3 regions of the Romboutsia sp. 1001285H_161024_C4 genome follow, and region 1 is predicted to be linked to each of the others. Evidence: riboswitches for the same ligand, from Rfam matches in the RefSeq annotation. Region 1 holds a riboswitch; each other region holds the start of a gene.
The links. Region 1 has a riboswitch for cyclic di-GMP ahead of I1959_RS11160 (SpaA isopeptide-forming pilin-related protein). Riboswitches for the same ligand answer to the same signal wherever they lie in the genome.

Region 1 (8,360 bases):
TTAGTGAGTAAGTATATAAGGTTTCTTAAAATAGAAGAAAATACATATGAGTATATATTAAGTGCTATTTGCTATAATATTATAATCCATAAATTAATAGAAAATAAAAATGTAGAATATGAAGAATTATTGCAAAGTGCAAAAGAAAAAATTATAGGATTTACAATGGAATTAGATAAATCTCAAGTAGTTAAGTTTCAAATGGAACGAATTAAAGCAATACAAATAATAGACAAGTATATAGATTTAAAAGTATATGAATACGAAGAAGATAAAGTATTAATAAATATGTTAAATGTATTGTATGATATATATATTGAAGATAGGGAAATAAGTGATAATGGAATATTAAGTATAAAAAAATCTATACTATCTATACTAAACTTCGAAGAGAATTTAAATATAAACAATATAGACTTCACCTTATCAATGGCTGAATATGTAATTAAACTAAGAAAATATATAATTAACAAAAAGATTTATAATAATCGTGTAGATCCAAGATCCCTAATTAAATTAGAAGTAGGGGAAATTACTATAGATCCGATATTTAATCAAATTGAAATTATAAAAAAAGATTTTAAAAATGATATTCTTGAGATAGGAGTCAAAGCTAAATCAGGAATATATAATCTTAAATTTAAAAAATCTTAGTTAGTATTTTCTAGGTAATTAACAAAATCTTCTTCGCTAGTGTTAGTTAAAAAGCATAGTTCTTTTATTATACTGTTTCTTAAATCTATAAATTCATTAAGTCCAGTATTTTCATTTGTATACTCTAAGGCTTTTATAATAAGCAATAAGTCCCTTTTTGATAAGGCATTGATAGATACTTGATCGATTAATTCCATAAAAAACTTCCTTTCTAAATTAGATATAATTATGATACTATTATTCTACAAAAAGGTTTAAAAAACCTTCTATTAAAGAAAAAAATGATAATATACTACATATAGTATTTTAACCTAAAATGTACAGAAAATCATAGCATAAATGAAAAAAGAGGTGAAATAATTGAAAATTTTATTAACAACGTTAAATTCAAAATTTATACATACAAATTTAGCAATAAGATATTTAAAAGAGTTTGTAAAAGACTTAGTAGAAGTAGATTTAAAAGAATATACAATAAATAATGATTTAGATTATATATTAAAAGATATACACAAACATGATTATGATGTAATACTATTTTCAACTTATATATGGAACGTAAACGATATAGTTAGATTATGCCATAATATAAAGAAAGTAAAGCCAAGTATAAAGATAGCTCTAGGTGGGCCAGAGGTAACTTATGATAGCGAAAGCTTTATGGAAAAGCACTCATTTGTAGACTATATACTTTATGGAGAGGGAGAATTAGTTTTTAGAGATTTGGTAATGTATCTAAAAGGACAAAAATCTTTAGAAGATGTAGAAGGTATAGTTTATAGAAATAACGATGAGATAGTTGTAACTAAACCTAAGGAATTATTACAAAATCTAGATGAAATACCTAGTCCTTATGATCATTTAAATCCAGCAGAATATGAAAATAGAATTGTTTACTATGAAACATCTAGAGGGTGTCCTTTTAATTGCCAATACTGCTTATCTTCAACACTTGAAGGATTAAGATATTTTAGTATAGATAGAGTAAAAAAAGATTTAAAGGCATTAATAGATGCAAGGGTATCTCAAATAAAGTTTATAGACAGAACTTTCAATGCTAACAAGAAGTTTGCACAAGAAATAATGAATTTCCTTATGGAAAATGACAATGGTTATACAACATATCATTTTGAAGTCACAGCACACTTATTAGATGAGGAAACATTAAACTTCTTAAAAGATTGCAAAGAAGGGTTATTCCAATTTGAAATAGGAGTACAAAGTACAAACCAGAAAACTCTTGATGCAGTTGGAAGAAGAGATGATTTTGAAAAATTATCTTATGCAGTTAAAAAAGTAGCATCGTATAGAAATATACATCAACATTTAGATTTAATAGCGGGACTTCCATATGAAGATTATGCAAGCTTTGAAAATTCATTTAATGATGTATTTAATTTAGGTATAGAGCATATACAATTAGGGTTCTTAAAGATGATAAAAGGAACTGGTATAAGAAATACTGCAAAAGAACATGGATATAGATACAAAGATTATACACCATATGAAGTATTATATAATGATTATATAAGTTATAGCGAAATGATAAAGTTAAAAGATATAGAAGAAATACTAGAAAGATACTATAACTCTAAAAACTTTGTATTGTCAATGAGATACATAATACATAATTATTATGAGCAAAGTCCATTTAAATTCTTTGAAGAATTTGCAACTTACTTTGATGAAAATGGGTATTTTGATGTAGCACAAGGTAAGAATCAATTATATAAAATATTATTAGATTTCTACAACGATAAGATAAATGATAAAAATGAATTATTTAATGATATATTAAAGTATGATTATATATCATTAGGTAAAACTTCAAATTTACCTCAAATATTCAATAAAGAAGATGTAGAAGATTTTAAAAATAGATGTCATATGTTCTTACAAAATGAAGATAACATATTAAAATATATACCACAGTTTGAAAATAAACCAGCTAAGCATATAATAAAATATGTTCATTTTGAACCATTTAGATTCGATATATTAAAGTTAAAAGAAGATATACATGCTGATATAAAAGAGATAAAAAATATAATTTTATTTGTCTATGATGATGATAACAAAGTTTTTGAAAAGTCAAAGTCATATAGTGTTAACATATAATATTAAATGCTAATTATTACATATTGGTATTATATATTATGAAAACATATCACATAAATTTTTAATGGGTATAAACATTAATAGATTAAAAATTATTATGTGAAGTTACAAAGGAGGAAAAAATGAAGTTTAAAATAGAAAAGTATTTATTAAAGAAAACAGAAGAATTATCTTTTATAACTATAAAACATGGTGGAGAATTTAACTTAGAAGGTTACACTATACCTAAGGGTGGATTAGATGTACCTATAAAAAATGAGGTATTAGTTAAAGGAATAAAAGAAAAGACAGCACAAGATAAGATAAATACAATGTCTATAGCAGATGCTATGATATATATAATGGGTATTGATAGCCAATTTAAGTATAATGAAGAATACAGAAAATTTTTAGATGCTTTTATCAAAAAAGTAAATATAAATATAAAAGAATATATGGGCTATATGTCTAAAAAATACTTTGATATTGGTGAGATAACTGATTCGTTAATATACTTAAAAGCTATGATAAGTATGTATCCAAATGACATAGATGGATTATATCATTATTCAATAGTTTGCCAGGAACTAGCAAAGCAGTATCAAAAAGATATGGACAAAGAAGCTATGAATAAGTTTTTATTAGAAGCCTTAGAAAAGTTGGAAATGGTTATACAATTAGATGAAAACTTTGCTTTAGCTTACTATCATTTAGGATACCATTACTACAATCAAGGTCAATATTTAAAGGCTAGAGTTATATGGGAAGAAGCACAAAAATTAGGGTTAGATGCAGACTTAATGGCAGAGGTTCAAGAAAATATAGGAAAGATGGACTTTAAAGTTCAATATGAAGAAGGTTATAATTTAGTATTCCAAGGAAAATGTGAAGAAGGACTAGAAAAATTATTACCTCTTGAACAAGATCATCCTGATTGGTGGAACTTATTATTTATGATAGGATTAGCTTATAAAAATATGGGTGAATTTGAAGAAGCTAAGAAATATTTTGAAAAAATACTTATAACTAAACCACATCAAGTAGATACAATGGTTGAACTAGGCCTTTGTGAAGCTAGTATGTTCAATATAGATAAAGCTATAGAACACTTTGAACAAGCAGCTAAAATAAAAGAAGATCCAGAAATATTATGCAATTTAGGGATGGCATATCTAAACAAAGGTGATATAGATGATGCTATATATTATATAGAAAGAGCTTATGAATTAGATCCACAAGATGAAATTACAGTGGCATGTTTAAGAGAACTTGATAAATATAGATAAAAAATAAGTTAAAATTTACTATAAAAAATCTAAAATTGACTTTAACTAAATTAAAGGGTATAATAAATCACTGAGATTATATAATTATATTCAAAAGTTAAAATTAGGAGCGAAGAAGTATACCTTGTATATGGGCACTTGAGGTATATGGAGTTAATAGTGCAACCGACTATTCAGATAATATTTAAATATTATTCGAATAGTCTTTTTTATTTTAAGATACAAGTTTATTGATAAGACATTAATGAAAATTAAATGAAAGCTAACAATTTTATATAGCATAAATGCGAACAAATTAAAATAATTAAAAGGACATAAATACATATAAGCTAAAAATAGGAATGAAGAAGTATACCTTGTATATGGGCACTTGAGGTATATGGAGTTAATAGTGCAACCGACTATTCAGATAATAAATCATTATTATCTTGAATAGTCTTTTTTATTTTAAAATAAAAGTTTATTGATAAGACATTAATGAAAATCAAATGAAAGCTAACAATTTTATATAGCATAAATGCACACAAAGCAAAATTATTAAAAGGGCATAAATACATATAAGCTAAAAATAGGAATGAAGAAGTATACCTTGTATATGGGCACTTGAGGTATATGGAGTTAATAGTGCAACCGACTATTCAGATAATAAATCATCATTATCTTGAATAGTCTTTTTTATTTTAAAATAAAAAGATTTAAAAAGGGTGGTGAAATTTATTGAAAAATAAATACAAGTTAGGAAAAAAAATAATATCGATACTTACGTCAGTACTAATGGTTATAAATGTGTTAATTAATACACATTTTGCGTATGCTGAAGAAGTTAAGACAGATAATCAAGGGGATACAATAGAAGTATCTATAACATGTGATAAAAAAGAGATTGAGCCTGGAGAAAAATTGAATTTTAAACTAGAGTATAAGTCTAAATATGGTCCAGGGAGTATAAAACCAGGTGATACTATAGAATTTGAAATGCCTAGTTGGCTTGAAAGATTTAGCTTTAAATTCCCCCCAGAGCATTTTAAAAGTGTACAAATGGAAGGTAATAAAGTAGTAGCAACTTTTGGGGATGATGTTTATGATGCAATAGGAGGATATGTTAATGTATCAGCATATGCAGATAAAACGGAAGAAGTAGATAATCAGAAGATAGAGGTATGGGTTGATGGAAAACCAGTTACTAGCATAGAAATAGCTATAAAACCATCTAATGAAACAGAGCCTATAATAGATAGACAGATTCTTAAAACTATAAATAATTATGACCATGTAGATTCAGATGGAAATACGGTAGGAAATATATATTATCCAGTACTAGGAAAAACTCAACAATATAGAGTATATGTTAATGAGAAATTTTCAAATATATCAAATGCAGTATTAACAGATAATATGCCTGAAGGAATGGAGCTTATACCAAGTTCTGTAAATGTAATTAAAATAGAAAGAGATAGCGCAGAAACAGATGTCACAGATAGCTTAAATATAAGCAAATCATCTAATAGGCTTAGTATAAACTTTGGAAATATTAAAGATAAATATATTGTAACTTATAAGACAAAGATTACTCAAAATTTGAGTTCTTATAAGAATACAGCAGTATTTAATAAAAGCGATGGTAAGTTAAATAGTACTGTTATATTAAAACAAAAAAATGAAGCAAAAGATGTTATAAGTAAGTATAGTTATACCTCTGCTAAAAATTCAGAAGGTAAAAATGTAGCATCTATGAACGAAAATGTAAGATATAGAATAGATATTAATGAAAATAGGTCAAATCTTAAAAATGTAACTTTAAATGACTTTACACCTAAAGGAATGGAACTTTTAAAGGACAGTATAAGTATAGGTAAATACAATAAAGATGAAAGCTTTGAGTGGGTAACAGATCAATTTAAAGATAAAATAAACACTAATAATGGAAATTTAACTATAAATTTTGGAAACGTAGATGATTACTATATTGTTTGTTACGACATGAAGATTACAAATGTTGAAGATTCATACTCAAATACTGCAAAGTTATCATACAATGGAACTAGAAATAGTGTTGATGATACGGTTAAATATGAATACAATGCAGGAGCTATAAATGCTCACAAATCTGTTGATAAGACTAAATTAGAAAAAGATGATGACCAAAGTGTTGTATATTCTATAAACTTTGAGAGTTTTGGTGTATTCCAAAAGGGATATATAGATTTAGTAGATAAATTAGATCCGAACGTAAAGATCGTAAAAGTTGAAGTTCCAGATGCTTTTTCTAGTAAAATAGATAAAGCAAATAATACAGTCAATATTATCAATGATAAGGGACAAATAAATTACAAAGAAAATTTAGAAGTAAAAATATATACTGATTTTAGCAATGTAAAAGATGGAACAACTGTATCAAATATAGCTAAAATAAATGGTAATCCAAGTAATAAAGTTGAAACTAAAAAGGGATATGCTTTTGAAGCTATTAAAGTTGATAGTGAAAATAAGGAAAGTAAGCTTAGTGGAGCTATATTTAATCTAAAAGATTCTAATAAGAAAGTTATAGGAAAATTAACTAGTGATGAGAATGGATTAATTAAATCAGATGTAGATAATGTAGGAACATATTATTTACAAGAAGTAAAAGCTCCAGAGGGATATTCAGTAGATGGAAAAGACATAAAGTTTACTATAGAAAAAAGTGATATAGGAACTGTTAAAAATATAGGAACTATAACAAATGAGAAAACAAATGGAGAAGTAGAAATAAAGAAAGTAGATAAAGATAATACAAGTAAAGTGTTACCAGGAACAGAGTTTGAAATACAAACACAAGATGGGCAAAAGGTAACAACGATAATAACTGGAAAGGACGGAATAGCAAGAGCAAGTCTAAAGCCAGGAAAGTATAAAGCAGTAGAAACAAAAGCATCCAAAGGATATATATTAACAAATGAAGTACAAAACTTCGAAATAAAGTTTAATCAAAAGGAAGATGCAAAATTAGTATTTGAAAATGAGAAGCAAGAAATTCCTACTGAAAAAATTAACAATAAGTTAAATGAATCAGAGAATAAATCAAGTGGAGAAGTAGAAATAAAGAAAGTAGATAAAGATGATACAAGTAAGGTGTTACCAGGGACAGAGTTCGAAATCCAAACACAAGATGGGAAAAAGGTGACAACGATAATAACTGGAGAAGACGGTATAGCAAGAGCAACTTTAAAGCCGGGAGAATATAGAGCAGTAGAAACAAAAGCATCAGAAGGATATGTATTAACAAATGAAGTACAAAATTTTGAGATAAAGCCTAATCAAAAAGAAAATATAAAATTAGTTTTTGAAAATAAGAGGGAAGAATTGCCTGTAAAAGATACTAATAATAAGCAAAGTGAATCAGAAGATAAATATAATAATGATAATAAAGTAGTAGATGAAAAAACAAATGGAGAAGTAGAAATAAAGGAAGTTGATAAAGACAATCCAAGTAAAATGTTGCCAGGAACAGAGTTTGAAATCCAAACACAAGATGGAAAAAATGTGACAACAACAACAACTGGAAAAGACGGAACAGCTACAGTAAGTCTAGAACCAGGCAAGTATAAAGCAGTAGAAACAAAATCATCAGAAGGGTACCCATTAACAAATGAAGTACAAAATTTTGAGATAAAGCCTAATCAAAAAGAAAATGTAAAATTAGTTTTTGAAAATGAGAAAGATGAAGTGTCTGAAAAAAATACTAATAGCAAGACAAAGGAATTAGAGCATAAATATAATAATGATAATAAAGTATTAGATAAAACTACTAATACTCCTAAAACAGGAGAAGAATCTATAATAGGATATATTGCATTAGTTATATTAGCTTTAGTGGGGATTGTATTTATAAACAAGAGAAAGTAAATAAAAAAATAGTATTAGTGTATTATGCTAATACTATTTTTTTAATTTTATAGAATATTTAGACTATACTACTAGAAAACTATTTTAGTACTAAATGTGATATTATTTAAATATATATAACAAGGGGGAGTATGAGATGATAAAAGATTTACACGATATGTTAGACAAACTAAAGCAAGAAGAAAAAGTAATACTTTCAGTTGCAGCAGCAGAAGATAGAGAAGTTTTATTAGCTATAAAGGATGCAGTTAATAAAGAAGTTATACAACCTATATTAGTAGGACAAGCAGATAAAATAAAGTCTATATCAAATGACATAAACTTTGAGTTAGAAGGTATAACTATAATAGACTCGCCAAGTATAGAAGAAAGTGCAAAGATTGCCGTAGAGTTAGTGTCTAAACAAGAAGCTGATTTTGTTATGAAGGGATTACTTGA
Region 2 (8,360 bases), on a different contig from region 1:
GAACCATATCTTTTTATAAAATGGTTTAGAATTTTTTGCCCCACATTTAGGACACGCTTTTGCGTTAGATGCTATTTCATTACCGCAGCTTTTACAATTTATTAATTTTGCCATTATATAATCCTCCTACAAGTTGTATATATTTTTTAAGTCCAAGGTATATTATACATATTTACTTTGTCGTTTTTTGTCATTTATTGTTAGAATTGGAACTTTTTTATAATTATTTCTTAATAAAAAAGGAACATCAATGATGTCCCTTCTTTGTCTTAATATATTTTTAATTTGAATCTATTATTGTGCATCCTTTGCTAATGGATTCCAGATTATACCTACTTTTTCAGTTTCAGTTCTCTCACCCACTTTAACTTCTAAAGTAAATATCATATTTATATATTTTATCTCCGTACCTTCTGGCATTGGATATTTTTCATTCTCTATATTCTGTTTTTTGAAAAACTCTGCAAATCCAAGTATATCTATATCTAGACCATCTAAATTAATTTTTCCACTTGATTCTGTAGATGTTTTTTCTAATACTCTATCACCTATATATTTTTCTAATATACCTTTATGACTCGTGTTAGATGTAGTGTAAGTGATACTACTTCTTTGATTACTTTGACCCATATGAGTCACAATATCTAATCCTTTTATAGTAACTTTAGCATCATTTTCTGTAGCCTTTTTTAAAACTATAGAATTTAATGTTCCAAAATCATCCTTTATAACATTTCCATTTATATTTTTTTGTTGATTTGTTATAGTATAATTTAATGACTCTATATCAGTAATATTTGGTATTGAAGCAACGCCTATTGAAGTCTTATCGATAATTTTTTGTTCTTCTTTTAATACTACTCCTGGATCATATTTTGATTCAATAAGAGGCTTTACATCTGGCTTTACAACATATACGTTTATATTACCAGGGTATTGATTTTTCGGTATTGTTAGTGAGTTTAACTTCTTGTGTTCTCTTGCATAGTCAACTTCAGCATTTACTATTCCAGGATTAACACTTCCATCTTCTAGGTTTCCATATAGCTCAAATCTTCCTAGTGCAATATCTTTACCTTCATTGTATCCACTATCTTCTGCTCCTGTTTCAATATATATAATTTGATCAACCACATCAGTAAAGTTTACAAAACCAGTATTTACTGTTCTTCCAGTTTCATCATAATATACCTTATCACCTAGAGCACTAAATTCTGTTGTTAAATTAGCTCCATCTAGCTTATATACATCATTCTCTCCTACTTGTTCTACATCTAAAACTGTTCTAGGATTTACAAATACACCATATTCAGTTATTTTATGAATATCCTTTTTAAATTCTATATTTTCTAGTTTTAATTCTTTATTCTCTTTATATTCTATTTCAATTGCTTCATTTTTGTTGTTACTGTCATCTTTTATAGCATCAGCATTTACTTTTATAGTACTACCTTGTTCTAATTTTTCGCTAAATAATACTACTAATTTATTTTCTTTTATATATGCTGTTTTCTCTATACTTGTTTTGCTAGTAGCATCGTTTTTTGATATTACGCTTATTTCTTTTGATATATCATCTACATTGCTATTTATATTTTCATTAAACTCTAATACTACTGCTTTTTCATTTGTATTTGATTTTAATACACGAGGCTTTGTTGTATCTTGTGGTGGTCTTGGAGTTGTACTTCCTCCGCCTCCTCCAGTTGATGGTGGGTTTGGTTTATTTCCTTCTAATACTGTATCACCTGCTGGTTTAAATCCTTCTATAGTTCCGTTGTTTTCAACTACAACTCCACTTCCTTCAACTACAATATTTTTTAATGTAGCATCTTTGTCTACAACAACAGTAGATCTACTAGCTTTAACAGTTATTTTTCCGCTATATTTTCCAAAGAATTTAACTTCTAAAAGCTTGTCACTATTTATAGTTAAATCCTGAGTTATTGTTGATGTTGGTCTAAATTCTATAACATCGTGATGATTAGCTTTCTTCAAAGCTTCTTCTAATTCAGCTACTGTCTTAACTACAAAAGTTTCTCTTATTTGAGTGTCTTTTAATGCTTTTTTAGAGTTTTCATTTATTCCTTGTCCTACTTGTACCATTTCTTTAACTTTTTTTCTAGCTATTGCATCTTCTTGTGCTGTATGTAATTTGTTTCCAAGTATTACAACTGGTGAATCTTTCTTAGCTGCTAATGGTCCAACTGCTAAAGCATCTACTAAATGATCTTCATTTCCCATTCCACTTTTAGCATAGAACACATTTTCAACTTCTACATCACTGTAGAACTTATCTATAACTTTTGCATTTGTTTCGTGTCTATCTTCTCCTGCTATTCTTTCTGCATTAGGTAGTTTGTTCATTACTTTATCGCTAACTACTCCACCTACTACATAAGATTTTTTTATTCCTTGAGATTTTATCCATTCTTCACTTTTTCCAAGGCTATCTGTAGATGATAGTATCACTGGCATATTTTTATCCCCTACTGCTGGTGCTACACTTATAGCATCTGGAAGTCCTTTATTTCCACTTACTACTGTTACTTCTTCTATATTTTTAGCTTTATCTATAGCTTTTGCTACTTCTAATGAAGTATCGTATCTATCTTCACCTTTTATTCTATCAACAGCTATGTTCATAGCTTTTAATTCTTCTACTACTTTTGGGCTTACTGAGTTTTCTCCACCTATTATATATACTTTTTCTGCTTTTAATCTAGCTAATTCAGCCTTTGTATCTTCCCCTAATGTGTCTTTTTTAGATAAAAGTATTGGTGCATCTTTTTGAGTTGCAAATGGTGTTGCACTAAGTGCATCTGCTACTTTACTAGAATTTACTATTACTACTTCTTTAGCACTTTTCCATCCTTCATTAGATACGGCTGTTGCTGTTTTGTATCTGTCATTCCCTGCTAACACTTTATCTTTAGTTGTATCTGCAAATGTTGGTGCTAATGTTGTAGATACTATACTAGCTGTTAACCCTATTGCTAATGCTTTTTTTGTTTTAATAAACTTTACTGCTTGTTTATTCATTTTTAATCTCCTTATTTTTATATTTTTTCATAAAAATAGACTAAAAATATTTCTAGATATACCCCTAGAATCAAATTTAGCCGGTTGCACTACTAACTCCATATAATCTAAGTGCCCATGTACAGATTATATTTCAACGTTTCTGCATATGATTCACAATAAATTTATTTTATTAATAAATAATTTTTATTCATATTCATTATATTTCATAATAATTTCGATATCAACCTATTTCAAGCGACATTTTCGCTTATTTTTCGACATTATTTATTTATTTTATTCGACTATTTCATTAATAATACTAAATATGTACCCCTAATTTTTATTTTAATGCTAATTAATTATATTACATTATACTCATTAAAAAAGAGCCCATTTAAGGCTCTTTTATTTAACGATATATTCATTTGTGCTTCCAAGTTCTCCATCATATCTACCAAGTTGCTTGACACATACTTTTTTTATACCATCTACATTATCAATCTCTAAAGTATCATAATCTATTCTTTTAGTTTCTACTTTCTTATCATTTACGTACACATGACTACTATCTGTAAAATTCTTTCCTTTTATAGTAGTTACCTTATCTCCAACTACTACATCATCTATCACTATTTCTTCTAATCCCAATTTCATGTTACTTGCTTTTGGATTATCTTTTTCTTCTAGGTAATACTTTTTCCCTCATTTAATTTTTCCTTATATAATCCCTTTTGTGTTACATTATTTAATTGAATATATTATATCATAACAGTTATTTAATTTATTGTTTAGGCTTTATAATAAAAAACCTACCTCTCATGAGGTAGGTTCTATCTATATTAACACTTTAATTATTTTACTATTTCAACTATCTTTTCTATTACAGTGTTTGCTATTCCTTGTCCTATTTGAACTATCTTCTTAACACCTGTTAACTTTAATTCAGCAGTTTCTTTTTGATCTACTGATAAGTTATTTGTAGCTAATACTATTGGAGCATTTTGGCTTCCTGCTAAAGGAGCTGCAGTTAAAGCATCTATTAAATGGCTCTTTCCTACTCCGTATCCATCTTTAGCTACAAATGCATTTGTAGTCTTATCATTATAGAACTTGTTTATAACAGCAGCGTTAGTTCCTTGTCTATCAGCTCCTGATAATCTTTCTACATTGTTTTTAACATCATCCATAGCGTCTAATTCAGCTTTAACTTCATCAGATACTGAACTAGTTCCACCAACTATTGTCATATCTCTCTTAGCCATAAATTCTTTAGCTTCTTTAGTTATAGCAGCTTTATTTGTTACTACTATTGGAGATTTTGTTTGTGCAGCATATGCGGCTATACTCATTGCATCTACTTCACCGTTTCCACCAACTACGAATGCAGGCTTTTCAGCTCCTGCTTTTTCTCCCTCTACAACTTTTTCAGCTATAGCTAAAGATGTAGCATATCTGTCATCTCCTGATATTCTTTCTACTTTTGTTCCTAATTTAGCTAATTTTGCTTCAGCTTCTTTAGATATTTGGCTCTCTCCACCTACTATGTATATAGTCTTTCCTGCTAATCCATTTATTCCAAGAACTCTTAACATTTCAGCTTCTACTTCAGGAGTTACTCCTGCTTTTTGAGATAATAATATTGGAGCTTTTTCTTTAGCTGCTAATGGTGATGCTGCTAATCCATCTACTATTGCATCTTGTCCAACTAATACTACTGCATTAGCTGTTCCATCTTCAAATCCTTCTTTACTTACTTTTATAGAAGTAGCAAATCTATCATCTCCTGCTAATGATCCAACTAATAGTGTATCTTTATTTTCTAATACTGCTTTAAAGTCTTTCATTGTGTGGAATTCACCTGCTATAGTTGTTTTTCCAACAACATAAGAACCTTTTTTTACAGTTATATCTAATCTTGTTAAAGCATCTCCCTCTGGATTAAATCCTGGTAAATCTGGTAAATCAGATAATACAAACGTTAGAGCTTTATCATTCATAGCTTTTACTAATTCCATACCTTTTGAAGTAAGTCTTACTCCGTCAAATAATTCATTTACATCTATTTCATCAACATTCTTTACTGTTACAACGAATTCATCTTCTACTACTATATCACTTAATTGCTTTTCAAATCCTACTAATTTTTTATTTTCATCTACTATTTTCTTATTAAAGTCTAACTTGTCATCCCCAACTTTAACAGTTACTATATCTTTTGATGATGGTGTTTCTTTTACTGTTACTGTATCTGTAGTGTGTTCCTCTACTAATCCCTTACCAATAAGGTCTGTTAATATTTGATCTACTGATTCGTACTTGTCTACTTTGTAGTCAACAACTTTTCCATCTAATGTTTGGTGACCTTTATCTTTAACAGTTACTTTTATTTCAGCACCTTTTGCTAATCCTTTTATAGCTGTTTCTAATTCTGTTGCATTTTTTATTGCTGTAGAACCTAACTTTATATCATATACATTAGTTCCAACTGTTGCCTTAGATATTGCATCTTCAAACTTAACGTTTAAAGCTTTTCTTATATTCCCTACTAATTCATTTACAGCTTCTTTGTTATTTGAATCTACTCTCATTGTTATTTTATTTTCATCTGCAACGTTAGCAAATGCTGGTGCTACTGAAGTAGCTACTGTTACCCCTGCCATTACCATAGCCATGTTTTTCTTCTTTAACATATTTATACCTCCGAATATTTTATATATTTAACAACATCGAATATTCTTCCGTATTTCTCACAGGACAATCTTATTACATTTTTTTACAATCTACAACATTTTCATTTCGACATAAAATCATTTTACTAAGTATTATTTTGTCGTATTTTATCACATTTCATTTTGTACTTTTCACATTTTTCCTATCTATTTATTGAATTCACTTTATTTAAAAATCATTTTAAAAGCGTATAATTTTGTCGATAATTGTATTAAATTTCTTTTATTTTTTAATGTTTTTATTTGATAATATAATGCATTTTTCTCTATTTTATTACATGTTATTTTTTAATTTTTAATATCAAGGTAAATATTTTTTAATATTAAATACTTACTTTTATCTATTTATGTTTATTAAAGTAATAACTATATATCTGAGATTTCTTTTATATATGGTATAATATTTTTTTAGACATCTTATTTTTGCAAGGAGTTGACATTTTGAGAGACAAAAAACTAGATATTTATCGCGGTCTTATAATGATGTATGTAGTTGGAGTTATACATACTCTATTTTGGTTCCCTGTTTCTAATCACGTTTTAAAGTCACTTTTCTTATTTGAAATGGCTGTGGTATTTTTTATTACTGGTGCTAGTTATTCTCTTAGCTCAAAAAAAAGCTACATTAAATACCTTATATCTCGTGTGCCAAGGGTTATAGTTCCATATCTTATTTTTGGACTATTTGTTATTTTCATTCAATATATAGCTTATATTTTAGGAACTTCTATTACTGATTCTCCTATAAATATATTTGTATATGATACACTACATCCTTTAAAGAAACCTGGGATTTTCATACCTTTTATTACTTGGCATTTATGGTTTATGCCTGTGTACTTATTGTTAGTACCTTTCATACCCCCAATGTTTAAGTTATTTGAAAGTCTAAAAGGTATTTTTAAATTTATCCCTTTATTATTTATTGCAATATTAGTATTATATTTTGAAAATACTACTCTTAATATTGATTTTAAAAGTGTTATTTTCTATGCTTTTTGGATTTATACAGGATTTTTCTATACAAAATTTAAGGATGTTAATATTTCAGTAGTCAAAAATATAGCTATATCTTCGATTCTTTTTATAGCTTTAGTTTTAATTGTTAAGGGTGATAGATATGTTTTAAATATGTCTACTAATAAATTTCCCCCAAATTTTACATTCTTAGTTTTTACTATGACTGCTTTTAGCTTTTTATATATGTTTAGAAAAGTTATATTAAAATTTGGAGATTTACCTTATATAAGAAATATTGTTGATATTTATAGTGCTTATGGTTTTACCCTTTATTTATATCAACCTTTTACTTATTTATTACTACAGCCTATTTATCTATATTTATTTAATTTAACTGGATACAACTTTATATTAAGATGTGTTTTAACTCTTATAAATATTGTTGCTGTTATTTTAATTAATATTATATTTGCCAAAACTTTTGGTAGGTTTGAGAATTTTAAGCTTAAGTTTAATTCATCTAATATAGATATGAAAAATAATATGGATATGAAAAAAGCGTCATAATTTTATGACGCTTGTTTTTTAAATATTATTACTTTACTTAGTACATAGTTTAGTACTATTACTAATATGTTTGTAAATATCTTTGTTATAAAGTCATTGATTCCCATCATATCTATCATCACATACATTAATATCATTTCCATTACACCTGATAATAGTCTACAACTTACAAATGACGTAAATTCTTTTATTAAAAATTCTAGCTCTGTATTATTACTTTCAAATACAAAAAACTTATTTGTTATATATGCAAATATTACTGCTACTATCCATGCTATTATATTTGCTACCATATAGTTTAGTTCTATTATTCTTGTTAATCCTATATATGTAGCTATATTAACACCTACTGTTAGCCCTCCAAAGACTAAATACATGATGCTTTCTCTATACTTTTTTAATATATCCATATTATTCTCCTATTTAGTATTTAACCACCAATTTTTAATACTGGTGGTTAATGGTTATAGCTATGCTTTTTGTATATATTTATGATTTATTTTTTCTTTTATACTTCCATCTTTTTTGTTTACTAGATATGCATTTTTTACTAATTCAAACATTGGCATATCGCTCATTGAATCTGAGTATGAATATGAATTTTCATAGTCTATTTCTATATCTAGTTTATTTAATACTTCTTCAATTCTTTTTACTTTCTCTTTCCCTTTACAGTTGTTTCCTATTATTTCATTTTTATATCTATTATTTTCATATAATAATTCTGTACCTATCACTTCATCTGCATATTTATATTCTTTGAAATATTTCATATATGCTTTTGGTGATGCAGTTATCATTATTATTGTTGAATCTTTTTTTGATTTTTCTATTATGTCTTTTATATTTTTATTTATCTTAACTTTTAATTTTTTATCAAAAAATTCTTTTAATTCTTCTTCACTAAAGTTTACTATTGGGCTAAATACAGCTTCTTTTGCTTTTTTCAAGCTAGTTAACTTTAATGCATACCCTACTAGAGTTATAAATATATATGGTATTTTTATTATTGTTTTTAATGGCTTTGTTTTTAGTGAGTATAGTATAAAGTCTATCATACTATCTGTATTTATTACTGTA
Region 3 (8,360 bases), on a different contig from region 1:
CTTATGAAGAGGTTTTTTGTGGAGAAACTTTAAGTGAATCTGTTATAGAAAAAGTAAAAAATGAAAGTCATACAAGACTTTATTTATCAGTAATGAATATTTTAAGGGATTTAGAATCAAATATTAAAAATGAAGATTATGAGGCAAGCTATTATATTAATAGATTTGTACAGTTTTTAAAAGTATACCCTATAGATTTAATGGTAGGAATTATGAAAGAGATTAAAAATAGCTATAAAAAAGTATATGAAAAAGCTATAGAAAATGAAGAATTTGTAGAAGCTTACTTCGAATCTTATAAATTAATAAGGGGATAGCCTATGGAAACTTACTTTGATAAACAAAAAAGAGATCTTTATTATAAAACAGAAAAAATTATAGATACGTATGCTATGTTAAAAGCAAATCACAAGGGTGAAAAATTTGAGATAGATATACCACAAGATTTCAAAAATGAATTTTTCAGTTTAGTAGATAAAGTTAATCTAAGCCTTATGGAAGACAAAGATAATTTCTATGGATATTTTTTATTTCAAACATCAAGAGAAATAAGATTTGATATAAGTAGTCCCACTGCTATAAATTTTAAAGGTGCTAAGTATGTCATATACTTTAATCCAATAATTTTTTTAGACCTTAATATGAGACAAATGGAAAGTACAATTAAACATGAAATTCTTCATGTAATATCTATGCATTTAGTAAGAGCAAGAGAATTAAAAGGAAAATACAGTACATTAGCTATTAATATGGCGATGGATATAGTGGTTAATAAATATTTAAATAATTTACCACCATATGCTGTTACTTTAGAAAATGTAAATGTAAAATATAATTTAAAACTTGAGCCTTATGAGCCTTTTGAATACTATGTAGAAAAAATTCAAACTGAATTAGATTTACAAGAAGTAGATAAAGATGGCGAAGAAGATGATACTCGTCAGTCTGATGATATAGAAACTGAATACAATCCAGAAAAAACTCATGATATTTGGGAAGATTCTAGTAATATAGATGAGGAAACTCTTAAAGAATTTACCCAAAAAGCTATTAATAATTCTCAAAAAGGTAAAATTCCAGAATACTTAGATGGTATGATATCATCACTTAAAAATAGTAAAGGTGAATTGCCTTGGAACTTATATCTTAATAGATTGATGGGAACAGTCGAAAGCAATAAAAAGAAGACTATAACAAGAAGAAATAGAAGACAGCCAAATAGATTAGATTTGAGGGGACAGTTGAGATCTCATAAAGCAGAGATAGCTGTCGCACTTGATATAAGTGGAAGTATTAGTGATGAAGAATTTAAACAAGCTATTAAGGAAGTACTTAATATAGTAAAAAATTATAACCATGAAATTACAATCATAGAATGTGATAATGAAATTAGACGTGTGTATAAAGTCAAATCTGTAAAAGATATAAAAGAAAGGCTTAAAAGAAGAGGATCAACTAAATTTAGCCCAGTTTTTGAATATGCTAATAATAAAAAAATTAATTTATTGGTATACTTTACTGATGGTAAAGGAGAAGACAGGCTACAAGTAATACCTAGAGGATATAAAATTTTATGGGTTATTTCAGGAAGAGGAGACAAACTTTCATTAAGAGAGCCTTATGGAGCAGTTAAAAAACTTAGCAAGGTTAAAATAAAAGATGATACATTAGATATGAGTGATGTTAGAAATGATGGATATTCAATGAATAACCAAGCTCCAATTTTATAAATTTATGTATTAAATTCTGGTTATTCTAATAACATAATAATAAAATTTCAATGAGAAATATAATTTCTAAAGGAGATAATAATATTATGAAAGAAGCAGAAAGATTATTAAATGAATAATTTGCGATTATTTTAAATATTTCTCCTGATGAAGTAACCTCATATATATTAAGTCAAATATCAAAATAAAGTACTTTATACTATACTTTATTTAAAAATATTAAAATTAAAAAATCTCAAAAAGTATCTTAATTTAAGATATTTTTGAGATTTTTACTTTAAAGTAATACAATTATATTAATAATTAAGCTAATTTATTAAAGTTTTTTACCTAAACAAGCCATATAAATTACAAACTCATTTTCTCCATCTAAATCTAACATATTATCAATTATATCCTGATCATATATTCCGATAGCACAAGTCCCGTAATTAAGAGATTCTGATGCTATGTAAAGATTCTGGCAAACATGTCCAATATCTATAAGTATTTTCTTATGAGCAGTTATACTAAATCTATGTTCACTTCTATATGGAATACAACTCCAAGCAAACACAACGGCACTTTTAGATACGAAACCTTGAACAAAAGGTTGGTTTGGAGTTGCTTTATCTATTTCATCATCTATATTGCTTAAAGTCTTTATAAATAAAAGTTTATGTTCTAAAGGTAAATATCTGTAAACTCCACTCTTTAAACCATCAACATTATTTATTATTAAATATGTTTCAAATGGGTGAGTGCAACCAGCAGAAGGTACAGTTCTTAAGGCACTAAATTTATCTTTTACAGTTTGGATTCCTTGAGTAGCCCATAGTAAATACGAAAGTTCAGATAAATTTATTTTTTCATCACTATATTTTCTTATACTTCTTCTATCATTTATACAATCTAGTACGTTAGGTTTAACTAAAATGTCTTTGCTTACAGGAGGTAACTCTATTAAATTAGAATTTGAATCATATTCTTTTTGGAAAGAAGGAGCGGGTATTCCTTTTTGTTTATCCGTTTTTATCTGTTTTAGTATTTCAAAATCAGCTTTGAAAAATTCTCTGTTTTGTGCAATTTTATCCATAGATGTCTCCTTATTAAAATGTATAAATTTTTACACTTATTATACCATATATATAAATATAAGTGGAAAAAGCCTAAATGGTAAAAATTTCATATTAGAAGCTTAATTACAGATAAAAATTAATAAATATTTTTGTGTAGTAATAATTAATATTTGCTTTAATAGAATATATTCAAAAATATATTAAAATTATTTTAAATTAAAAAAAACTATTTTAATTTATAAAAAATTATGTATAATTAATATAGATGACTAAAAATTACATATTAGCAAACCTAGAGAAATCTAGCGACGCAAAGCTAAAGGGGCTAAGGTAAAATTAGACTATGCCAGCCAGTTGCCAAAGAATTGATATTCTTTGTTTTTATAGAGTTATCTTATGATATAATTGTAAGATTGTTTTATAATGTTTACTTTAGATGGCAACTACCCTTTATAAAGGGTAGTTTTTTATTTAATAAAAACAACTATAGCTCTATAGCAAGACTATATTTTGAAATTTGGGGTAAAATATTTAGTTATTGTAAATTCATATAATATAAGAGGGAGAATATTATGAAGAAAAAGATAGCATCAATATTGGCCATATCTGTTATAGCAACAAACAGCACACCTGCTTTAAATGTTTTTGCTAACGAAGTAATAAAGGAAAAAGCATTAGCGATAGAGGAACAAGTTTCTAAAAGTATGACAGTTAGTGATTTTAAAATTAAGAACAATCCTAACTTCGCTAAGTATAATGAACTTTATAGAGTTGAGATACAGTCTATAACAAACAATGGAAGAAGTTACCCAGGAACTAAGATAGAAAATGCTATAGATGGAAAACTTAATACACATTGGGAAACATACACTAGAAATACAAATGAATTTAAAAATGAAGTAATTGTGGAGTTTAAAGATATAGCCGAGATAAATAGATTAGCTTATGCTACAAGACAAGACGGGGCTAAAGGTAAAGGATATCCTACTAGTGCAGAGATATATGTTTCAGAGAGTGAAATAGGTGAAGATTTTAAACTAGCAGGAAAAATAGAAGGAAGTAAAGTTACAGGTGGAATGGTTGAATTTAAATTTGATACTGTAAGAGCAAAGAGAGTTAAATTCAAATTCGTAGAAGCACATGACGAGTGGGCAAGTGCCGCAGAGTTTTGGTTCTATAAAGAGGATAGAATTCTAGATAAGATGGAAAGATTATTTACTAATGCAAACATGAATGAAGTAAGTAAAGAGTTTGCAACTCCTGAAGCATTAAACACTTTAGAGAAAGAAACTGAAGGACATCCATTCCGCGATAGCTTTAAAGAATATATAGATAATGCAAGACTTGTTCTAGAGAACAAAGAGGTTAACTTTATTGAAACTAAAGTATCTAAGTTATTAGGGTATGGAACTGAAAACCAAAAAGCTTATGATGACAAGTTTATGTTAGGTAAAGACCACATCGTTAATACACAAGTAAATGGTGGAACTTACTCTACAACAAAAATAGAATATATGTATGATGGTGACCCTAATACACATTGGGAAACAAACAGAAGCAATGGTAATGGTTTCACTAATGAAGTGGTATTCACTTTTGATGAAATAGAACAACTTGATAGAATAGCATTATTACCTAGAAGCGGAAATCAAAAAGGATTTCCTACTAAGTATGAAATATATGCTTCAGAAACTTCTCAAGGGGATACATTCAAATTAGTTTCTAGCGGTACTGCAGAAGTTACTAAAGACTTCATGCAATTTAAATTTAACCCAACAAACTTTAAGAGACTGAAGTTTGTATTTAAAGAGTGCCATGAAAATAGACCATTCATATCAGAAGCTAGGTTCTATAAAGAAGATGCTTTATCAGAGAAAATGGATAAACTATTTACAGACAGTAATAAGAATACAGTAAACCCTGATTTTGGGACTTTAGAGAAACTTACTGCTTTAGAGAATGAAGCGAAGGCACATCCTTTATACAGTAAGTTCAAAGAAGATTTAGATGATGCTAAACTTGTATTAGAAGGTAACGAGGTAACTTATGCAGATGCTAAAGTTTCGAAGTTTAAAGCTTTTGGAACTCCAGAGTTAGCAGAGTATGATAAGACTTATAAGATAGATAATAGTCATATAAAGAATATAACTACTAACGGTAGACATTGGTCAAATCAAACTATAGATAAAGCTATAGATGGTGATCCTAACACTAATTGGCATTCTGATGCTAGAAATAGCGAAACTCATACAAACGAAGTTATAATGACTTTAGACCAAATAAGAACTTTAGATAGAATAGTATATTATTCTCCGAGAGATAGAGGTTTCGCAGAGAAGTTCGATATCTATACTTCTAAGACTAGTGAAGGAGACACATTTACTAAAGTAACTAGTGGTAGTGCTTCAAGAACTGGAGACTCTATATCTATAAAGTTTAATCCAACTCAAGCTAGAAGAGTTAAGTTTGTTTATAAGCAAGGATATGAAGGTTGGGCTTTAGCGTCAGAGTTCGGATTATATAAACAAGACCAAACTCTAGATAAAATACAAAGGTTATTCACTGATGATACTATGTCTAAAGTAAGTGAAGAGTTTGATACAGTTGATAAATTAAAAGCTTTAGAGAACGAATGTAGTACACACCCATTCTTTGAAGACTTTAAAGAGGACTTATACAATGCAAGAGTTCTAATAGAACAAGGCAAGGTAGAGAGTTCTGTTGCTACAAGTAAGAAGTTTAATCATCTGGATAATGCGGAGTATGTAAAACAATTTAGAATACCTTACGAGAATATAAAGAGTATAAGTAATAATGCAGGGCAATATCTACAACAGCATATAAATAACGCGGTTGATGGTAATGTAGACACTTACTGGGAGACTAATAGAGGAAACGATAAAGAATGGTCTAATGAAGTAACTATAGAATTCAAACAACCTATAACTGTAGACAGAATAGCTTATGGTGCTAGACAGTCAGATAGAAAAGGATTTTTAGAGGAATTCGAGATATATGGTTCTAACGCTACTAAAGGTGATAACTTCCAATTAGTGGCTACAGGTAGAGCAGACAGTACTTCTGGTTTAGTTGAAGCTAAATTCAAACCTACAACATTTAAGAGAATGAAATTAAAGTGGGTTAAAAGTAACCAAAACTGGGCTACACTAAACGAAATAATGTTCTTTAAGAGAGATATAGTTTCAGATAAAGTTAATAACTTATTTACAAATGAATTAAAGAATGAGTTAAACCCAGAATTCAATTCATTAGAAGCTATTGAAGCTTTAGAGAAAGAAGTTAAAACACACCCATTAAAAGTAGAACTTATGGAAAGTATAGACATGGCTAAAGATTTAATTAAATCTCCTGATAAGAATAAAGGTCATGTTTATGAATTAGAAAGCAGAGGAGACGCTATAAAGGAAAGTCAAAAGAGAAAGGTATGGAATTTCAGAGATTGGCAACCTACAGGTTTAGCAGTTAAGTCAGGTGAAAAGATAACTGTGTATGTTGATACAGAAACAGGCGACCCAGTACCTAACTTAGTATTTAAACAAATGGATAGTAGACATAACGGTTTAGCAGATATAAGATTAACTAGAGGTAAGAACGAAATTACAATACCTGAGGTCGAAGTAAATGATATAAGACCAGGGACTGCTAAAGCAGGAGTATTATATGCTTCAAATCCTTATACTCCAGAGCAACAAGCAAGAAAGCCTAAGATAAGAATAATAGGTGGTGTAAGTTATCCTCAATTCGTAAAAGGTGTAGATAATGATGAACAGGTAATAAATGAGTTACGTGAATATACTGAGAAGTTAAAGAAAGATCCTAAACTACCTGATGTATTCGAAGTATTAGGAGATAAAGCTTTAGTAAACGTTAGAGCAACGTATGCTTTAGATTGGTATACAGAAAATAATAAAGTACCTAGTTATACAGCAGATAGATCTGACGAAGTAATAAAGGAAGCAATGAAGTTCTGGGGATTTGATGGTTCTAAAGATATACATTCGGACTTCAACTTTAGATATGTAACTATGCTTAAGAACTTAAGTGGTGGAGTATTCATGAATGCAGGAAACGGTATAACTGGATACAACCAAGGACAACAAGGTGGAGCTCTAAACGTTGACACTGGCTGGGGATTCATGCATGAATTAGGACACAACCTTGATACAAATAATAGAGCAATGCCTGAGATAACTAATAATATTTTACCTCTTCATTTCCAAATGATTAAAGGTGAAGCTAGTAAGATATCTCAACAAAACTTATGGGAGAGTAAAATATTCCCTAAAGTAAGTAAAGAAGATTATTCTAACAATGAGTGGTACCCTGCAAGTGACACTAGTTCATTAACTCATATGGCACCATTATGGCAATTACAACTATATGATAATACATTCTGGCCTCGTTTTGAGCAACAATTTAGAGAGAGAAACATAGGTGGTGGTGACTGGAATAACAAGCATGAAGCTTGGGCAGTTGTTGCATCAGATGTTCTTCAATTAGACTTAAAAGAACATTTTGCTAGACATGGTTTCTACGTTAATGAAGAGACTGCTAAGCATATGGCTCAGTACAAAAAGCCAGATAAGAAGTTATGGTATATAAATGATAATAAGTATCTGAACAAAGGTGAAGGTTTCAATAACGAGGTAGATTGTAAAGTTAAAGTTAAGACACAAGAGACTTCTGTTAAATTAGATATATCAATAGATAAAACCAATGCTAATAGTCTTCTTGGATATGAGATAATTAGGGATGGTAAAGTGATAGGATTTACTACTAAAGATACTTTCATTGACACTAACATAAATCCAGGTACTAATCACGAGTATAAAGTAGTTGCTTACGATACTCAATTAAATCCTTCTGAAGGTGTAGGCGTTAAGGCACATCAACCTATATTAGAAACAGTCGGAGGGTTGACATTAGCTTTAGGTGAAAATTTCAATGCTTTAGATTATGTTAAGGCAACTGATTACAATGGTAATAAATTGAAAGACATTAAGGTCACAAGTGATGTGGATACTACTAAGAAGGGTAACTACACAGTAACTTATGAGGTAACTGATAATGATGCAATTTCTAAAGAAACAATGAACGTTAATGTTGTTAGTAAATATGATTACTTATCAGATAGTGAGTGGAAGAGTGAACATACCGATTGGGGTAAACCATCACGTAATAACTCTATAAAGGGAAGAATTTTAGGAGAGATTAAAGACTACGATAAGGGAATAAGATTACATGCTAACGGAAATGTTGTTTATGATTTAGGTGAGCATAACTATGATAACTTTGAGGTTAAAGTTGGAGTAGACATGAACTTAGAAGCTCAAAATAATTCAAGTATAACTTTCAAGATTGTAGGCGATGGAAAGACTTTAGCAACAACTAAAGTATTAAAGCATGAGGATAATATGCAGTATATAAATGTTCCTGTAAAAGGAGTTAAAGAACTTAGATTAGAAGTTAACAATGGTGGAAACGGAAATACTTCAGACCACGGTATATTTGTAGAACCTAAATTAACAACTAATAATGCTAAACCTGAGTT

Region 2: another riboswitch for cyclic di-GMP. It lies ahead of I1959_RS03680 (cell wall-binding repeat-containing protein); the one in region 1 lies ahead of I1959_RS11160 (SpaA isopeptide-forming pilin-related protein).
Region 3: another riboswitch for cyclic di-GMP. It lies ahead of I1959_RS08620 (NPCBM/NEW2 domain-containing protein); the one in region 1 lies ahead of I1959_RS11160 (SpaA isopeptide-forming pilin-related protein).

Annotation. Positions count from the first base shown of each region.
Region 1 is NZ_JADNAJ010000006.1:86,118-94,477, reverse strand. It holds gene I1959_RS11180 (hypothetical protein) at 1-654, shown strand, start outside; gene I1959_RS11175 (hypothetical protein) at 651-851, opposite strand; gene I1959_RS11170 (B12-binding domain-containing radical SAM protein) at 1,015-2,772, shown strand; gene I1959_RS11165 (tetratricopeptide repeat protein) at 2,895-4,037, shown strand; cyclic di-GMP riboswitch class II at 4,134-4,216, shown strand; cyclic di-GMP riboswitch class II at 4,366-4,449, shown strand; cyclic di-GMP riboswitch class II at 4,599-4,682, shown strand; gene I1959_RS11160 (SpaA isopeptide-forming pilin-related protein) at 4,755-7,922, shown strand; gene I1959_RS11155 (bifunctional enoyl-CoA hydratase/phosphate acetyltransferase) at 8,059-8,360, shown strand, end outside.
Region 2 is NZ_JADNAJ010000002.1:21,561-29,920, reverse strand. It holds gene I1959_RS03685 (DUF4352 domain-containing protein) at 1-114, opposite strand, end outside; gene I1959_RS03680 (cell wall-binding repeat-containing protein) at 295-3,042, opposite strand; cyclic di-GMP riboswitch class II at 3,112-3,195, opposite strand; gene I1959_RS03675 (hypothetical protein) at 3,430-3,678, opposite strand; gene I1959_RS03670 (cell wall-binding repeat-containing protein) at 3,876-5,714, opposite strand; gene I1959_RS03665 (acyltransferase family protein) at 6,195-7,280, shown strand; gene I1959_RS03660 (GtrA family protein) at 7,283-7,690, opposite strand; gene I1959_RS03655 (HAD-IB family hydrolase) at 7,751-8,360, opposite strand, start outside.
Region 3 is NZ_JADNAJ010000004.1:92,161-100,520, reverse strand. It holds gene I1959_RS08635 (ATP-binding protein) at 1-317, shown strand, start outside; gene I1959_RS08630 (vWA domain-containing protein) at 321-1,730, shown strand; gene I1959_RS08625 (SagB/ThcOx family dehydrogenase) at 2,047-2,805, opposite strand; cyclic di-GMP riboswitch class I at 3,064-3,150, shown strand; gene I1959_RS08620 (NPCBM/NEW2 domain-containing protein) at 3,361-8,360, shown strand, end outside.